Azoarcus sp. CIB: one gene and its partner. The protein of the gene in region 1 interacts with the protein of each later gene in a pairwise test. Links are inferred from orthologs where the notes say so. Each region holds a gene or a part of one and is shown in the gene's direction. Other genes may lie near its edges.

The links. The genes of interacting proteins can lie anywhere in the genome.
Region 2: the proteins of AzCIB_RS09975 (region 1) and AzCIB_RS03985 interact in binary tests that used the Escherichia coli proteins (3 or more experiments, as listed by UniProt). The link is inferred for Azoarcus sp. CIB from one-to-one orthologs.

What each region holds. Positions count from the first base shown.
Region 1 is NZ_CP011072.1:2,253,095-2,256,112, reverse strand. The notes cover bases 25-2,971. They hold AzCIB_RS09975 (aminoacyl-histidine dipeptidase), read left to right. Parts: upstream 25-727; coding sequence 728-2,215; downstream 2,216-2,971. Other genes in these bases: ada (bifunctional DNA-binding transcriptional regulator/O6-methylguanine-DNA methyltransferase Ada), read left to right, coding at 2,518-2,971; AzCIB_RS09970 (DUF3820 family protein), read left to right, coding at 2,212-2,421; AzCIB_RS09980 (DUF6781 family protein), read right to left, coding at 25-523. Outside these bases: more of AzCIB_RS09980, read right to left, coding at 1-24; more of ada, read left to right, coding at 2,972-3,018. UniProt on the Escherichia coli protein: Dipeptidase with broad substrate specificity. Requires dipeptide substrates with an unblocked N-terminus and the amino group in the alpha or beta position.
Region 2 is NZ_CP011072.1:905,964-908,845, reverse strand. The notes cover bases 72-2,882. They hold AzCIB_RS03985 (aminopeptidase P N-terminal domain-containing protein), read left to right. Parts: upstream 72-706; coding sequence 707-2,059; downstream 2,060-2,882. Other genes in these bases: AzCIB_RS03980 (FAD-dependent monooxygenase), read left to right, coding at 2,046-2,882; murU (N-acetylmuramate alpha-1-phosphate uridylyltransferase MurU), read left to right, coding at 72-649. In the rest of the region: more of murU, read left to right, coding at 1-71.

The sequences.
Region 1 (3,018 bases):
GTGTGAGGTCTGCGACGGCACGCGCGAGGTCGGCTCCCGCATTGGCGACGCGGCCGCCGACCGCAGTGCCGCTGTTGCGGGCGTGGTCGGCGAGTTCGTGCAGCGTGGAGCGCGCGAGGCCGGTCGCGCCGCGTCCCGCGTCGGCCAGCGTGCGCAGGAAGTTCGACTCCATGGCCCCCAGCTGGTCGAGCGTGCCGCGAAGTTCCTGGCGCGAGTACTCGCTACCGCGTCCGACCGCTTCCTTCACGGCGAGCAGCGTGGCTTGCGCGGCGGTCGCAAGGGCCTCGTCCAGCCCGCGCACCGCCTCGCGGATGGCTTCGGTGCGTTCGCGATCGGGGCGCTCGATGCCTTGTTGTGCCCCCTTGAGCACGGCGTCGGTGACCTGTTTGAGCGCGTCGGTGTCCAGCTTGCCGTGCGACAGCGCCCCCAGTGTGATCGTCCGCACGCGTTCGGCGACCGCAGCGGGATCGCCGCCGATTGCAGCACCCACGTCACGTTCAATGCTTTCGAAGTCCTGACTCATGAGCGTTCCCCTGTTCGCATCGCGTCCGGCGGGGCGCCGATGCTGTTGCCACATATTTGAAGTATGGCCTCCGGAAAGATGGATGGCGATGGAATTTTTGGCGCTATCCAGACTGCAAGGATATGCTGCCGAGCGTGTCCTGCGGCCTGCGTGGCTTACCATTGCGCACTCGACTGCTTTGACCGTCTTTCTCCGCTCCCTGCCATGTCCGATTCCGTTTCGCCTGTCTTCGCCGGCCTCGAACCTGCCCCCGTGTGGGCGCATTTTTCTACGCTGTGCGGCATCCCGCGCCAGTCCAAGGCAGAGGGCGCACTGCGCGATCTGCTGCGTGACCGGGCACTGGCGCGCGGACTCACTGTATCGGTCGATGCTGCCGGAAACCTGCTGATCGGCAAACCCGCAAGCCCGGGCTGCGAGGGTGCGCCGGGTGTCGTGCTGCAGGCGCATCTGGACATGGTGTGCCAGAAAACGGCCGGTTCGGCGCAAGACTTTTCCCGCGATGCCATCCGCGTGGAGCGGGACGGCGACTGGCTCGCCGCCAAGGAGACGACGCTCGGAGCCGACAACGGCATCGGCGTGGCGCTGATCCTCGCGGTGTTGGAAGACGATTCGCTCGTACACGGGCCGGTCGAGGCCTTGCTGACCGTCGACGAGGAAGCCGGCATGGGCGGCGCGCAGGGGCTCACTGCCGATGCGCTGCAGGGGCGGCTGATGCTGAACCTCGACACCGAGGAATGGGGCGAATTCTTCATCGGCTGCGCCGGCGGGCTGGATGTGAACGTGCGGCGCGAGGGACAGGCGGAGCCGTCCCCGCCCGGGACGCAACAGTGGCACATCGAGCTGCACGGCCTACGGGGCGGCCATTCGGGCGTGGACATCCACGAGGAGCGGGGCAACGCGATCAAGCTGCTGGTGCGCGTGCTGCGCGATCTGGAGCGCCGATTCGATCTGCGCCTCGGCTCGCTCGAAGGCGGCTCGGCGCGCAATGCGCTGCCGCGCGACGCGCGGGCACGGGTGGCGCTGCGGGCCGGATGCGGCGATGAATTGAGTCTAGTCCTCGCGGATTGGCAGGTGCGGCTGCGCGAGGAGTTGAACGGCGTGGACGAGGGCGTGAGCCTGCGGGCGGCGCCCGTCACGGCGGTGGAAGCGCTGATGTCCCCGCCGGAGCAGGCGGTGTGGCTCGCATCGCTGCACGCGGCGCCGCATGGGGTGCATCGCCGCAGCCTGAGTGTGCCAGGCGTCGTCGAGACGTCGAACAACCTCGGGATCGTCGCGCTGGGGCCGGACGGCGGCTCGTGCAGCTTCATGGTGCGGTCGCTCCTCGACGGGGCGGCCCGCGCGCTCGGCGACGAGATCGTCAGCCTCTTCGGCCTGTCGGGAACGGCGGCCGAGGCATCGGGGCACTACCCGGGCTGGGCGCCGAAGGCCGATTCGCCGCTGCTGGCGCTGTGCCGCGACGTGTATCGGCGCGAATACGGTGCCGAATCGCGCGTGCAGGTCATCCATGCCGGCCTCGAATGCGGGCTCATTGCGGCGAAGTACCCCGACATGCAGATCGTGTCCTTCGGCCCGACGATACGTGGCGCCCACGCGCCGGGCGAGCGCGTCGAGATCGCATCGGTGGGCCGCGTGTGGCATCTGCTGGGTGCGATTCTCGCGGCGATCGCGGAACGGCGCGGGGATGAAGCATGAATCCCGAACACCTCGAAGCGCTCGTGACCACCGCGATGCCTTTCGGCAAGTACAAAGGGCGGCTGATCGCCGACTTGCCGGGGAACTACCTGAACTGGTTCGCCCGCGAAGGCTTTCCTCCGGGCAGGCTGGGGCAGCTGCTCGCCCTGATGCACGAACTCGATCACAACGGCCTGTCCGGACTGCTGACGCCGCTGCGGAAGTGATTTCCGTGTTGTCGAATTCGAAAGCAAGGACCGGAGTGCGTTCGGGGTCACGGATACCTACAGTGTGGTTCACCGGATTCTGACAGGGCGATGAAGATGTCGAGGCAAATCGAGGCACGTGCCGCCGTGACGGCGGCCGATCCGCGCTGGGCGGCGGTGCAGGCGCGCGATGCGACGGCTGACGGGGCGTTCTGCTACGCGGTGCGGACCACTGGCGTGTATTGCCGGCCATCGTGCGCGGCACGCACGCCGCGGCCAGAGAACGTGGAGTTCTTCGCGACGGGCGAGGACGCGGTCCGCGCCGGATATCGCGCGTGCCGGCGCTGCTCGCCGGACGGGCCTACACTCGCGCAGCAGCATGCGGAAGCGGTGGCCGCCTTGTGCCGGCAGATCGAGCGGGCGGAGACGCCGCCGACCCTGGAGGAACTGGCACAGTCCGCGAATATGAGCGCCTTTCACCTGCACCGCATCTTCAAGGCCGTCACCGGGACCACGCCCGGCGCCTATGCGAAGGCGTGCCGGGCGGCGCGGATGCGGGCGAAGCTCGACGGCGGCGCAACGGTGACCGATGCCCTCTACGCGGCGGGATACGGGTCG
Region 2 (2,882 bases), 1.3 Mb from region 1 along the record:
GCGCCCGCTGACGGACGCCTGCCCCAAACCGCTGCTGCAGGCGGGCGGCAAGGCGCTGATCGTGTGGCACATCGAGCGCCTGCGCGATGCCGGCTTCACCGACATCGCGATCAACCACGCCCACCTCGGCGCGATGATCGAGGCCGCCCTCGGCGACGGCGGCGCCTTCGGCGTGCGCATCCGCTACTCGCCCGAGGCCGAGGCGCTGGAGACCGCCGGCGGCATCCGCCAGGCGATGCCGCTGCTCGGCGACGCGCCCTTCCTCGTCGTGAACGGCGACGTGTTCTGCGACGCCGACCTCGCGGCCCTGCGCGCCCATGGCGCGACGCTCGCGGCCGACGGCGACCTTGCCCACCTGCTGATGGTGCAAAACCCCGAACATCACCCCGGTGGCGACTTCCGTCTCGCCGCGGGGCGCCTCCACCGCGACGGCGAGCCGCGCCTGACCTTCTCGGGCATCGGCATCTACCACCCCACCCTCTTCGCCGGCATCGCCGCGGGCACGCGCGCGGCGCTCGGACCGCTGCTGCGCGAAGCGATGGACGCCGGGCGCGTCGGGGGTACGACGCACACCGGCTACTGGCTCGACGTCGGCACCCCGGCGCGACTCGCCGAACTCGACGCACGACTGCGACGGACCGGCGCCTGAACGCGCCCCGGCGGGTCCGGTCGAATCCGACACCCGCGCACATGCCATAATCAGCCGATGAACACGCCACTCGACCGCCCCACGCTCGATATCGCCCCCTTCCGCGCCCGCCGCGAGCGCCTGCTCGCCCGCATGAACGCACTCGGCGGCGGCGTAGCCGTCGTGCCGACCGCCCCGGAATACGCACGTAACCGCGACACGAACTATCCGTTCCGCTACGACAGCTATTTCCACTACCTCACCGGCTTCGGCGAGCCCGAGGCGGTGGTGGTGCTGATCGCCGGCGATTCGCCGAAATCGATCCTGTTCTGCCGCGAAAAGAACGAGGAGCGCGAGATCTGGGAAGGCTACCGTTACGGCCCGGACGCCGCGCGCGAGCGCTTCGGTTTCGACGAAGCCTGGACCATCGGCGAGTTCGACCAGCGCCTGCCCGACCTCCTGTCCGGACAAGCCGCGCTGTGGTGCAGCCTCGGCCACGACGGCGACTGGGACGCCCGCGTGATGCGCGCCCTCAATACCGTGCGCGCGAATGCCCGCGCCGGCGCGATTCCGCCGCACGCAATCCGCGACGTGCGCGCGGAGCTCGACGAGATGCGCATCCTCAAGGACGCCGCCGAAATCGCGACCATGCGCCGCGCCGGCGACATCTCCGGCGAAGCCCACCGCCGCGCAATGGCCGCGACCCGCCCCGGGCGCTTCGAATACGAGATCGAAGCCGAGCTGATCCACGCCTTCCGCCGAGCCGGCAGCCAGGCCCCCGCCTACCCCTCCATCGTCGCCAGCGGCGCCAACGCCTGCGTGCTGCACTACATCGAGAACGAGCGCCAGATGCGCGACGGGGAGCTACTGCTGATCGACGCCGGCTGCGAACTCGACGGCTACGCCTCCGACATCACCCGCAGCTTCCCCGTTAACGGCCGCTTCAGCGGCCCGCAGCGCGACATCTACGAACTCGTGCTCGCCGCCCAGACGGCCGCGAAGGCCGCGATCCGTCCCGGCGCACACTGGAACATGCCGCACGACGCCGCCGTCGAAGTCCTCGCGCAGGGCATGCTCGACCTCAAGCTCCTGTCCGGCAGCCTCGCCGAAGTCCTCGAACAAGGCCATTACCGCCGCTTCTACATGCACCGCACCGGCCACTGGCTCGGGCGCGACGTGCACGACGCGGGCGAATACAAGCTCGACGGCCAGTGGCGACCGCTGGCGCCGGGCATGGTGCTGACGGTCGAGCCGGGCTGCTACATCCGCCCCGCCGAAGGCGTGCCGGAAGCGTTCTGGAACATCGGCGTGCGCATCGAGGACGACGCGCTGGTCACCGAGGACGGCTGCGAGTACATCACCGAGGCGGCGCCGCGCTCGGTCGCCGACATCGAGGACGTCATGCGCGAGGCCGCCGATGGCGCAGCATGACCTGCTGATCGTCGGCGCCGGCCCGGTCGGCCTCTCGCTCGCCCTTGCGCTCAAGGACAGCGGCCTCGCGATCGCACTGGCCGACACGCGTCCGCGCGACGCCGTCGCCGCCGACCCGCGCGCGCTCGCGCTGGCCCACGGCTCGCGCCTGACGCTGGAGCGGCTCGGCGTGTGGCACGAACTGCCGGCCACGCCGATTCGCCACATCCACGTTTCGCAGCAGGGCGGCTTCGGCCGCACCCGGCTCGAAGCGGACGACTACGGCGTGCCTGCACTCGGCTACGTCGTCCAGGCAGGCGCCCTGGCCGGAGCCCTGCGCGACGCCGTCGAGCGCGCCGGCATCACGGTCATGGACCAGACTGAGGTCGCCGACCTCGCAGCCGGCCCGGACTCAGTGACGGCGAGCCTCGCCGGCGGCGGCGCCGCCATCCACGGCACCACCGCCAGCGCGCGCCTCGTCGCCTGTGCCGAAGGCGGCCTGCAGGCCGGCACACCGGACATCGTCGAGCGCGACTACGGCCAGCACGCGCTCATCGCCAACGTGGGCATCGCCGGCAGCCACCGCGATACCGCCTTCGAGCGCTTTACGAACGAAGGGCCGATCGCGTTGCTGCCCCACGGCGACGCGTACGCGCTGGTGCATGTCGCCTCGCCCCAGCGTGCCACCGAACTCCTGGCCCTGCCCGACGCCGCCTACCTCGAACACCTCCAGCGCCGCTTCGGCAGCCGCGTGCAGCTCGCGCGCGTCGCCGGGCGGCTGCGCTACCCGCTGGTGCTGCGCTACCGGACCGATCCGGTCGGCCAACGCACCGTGTGGCTTGGC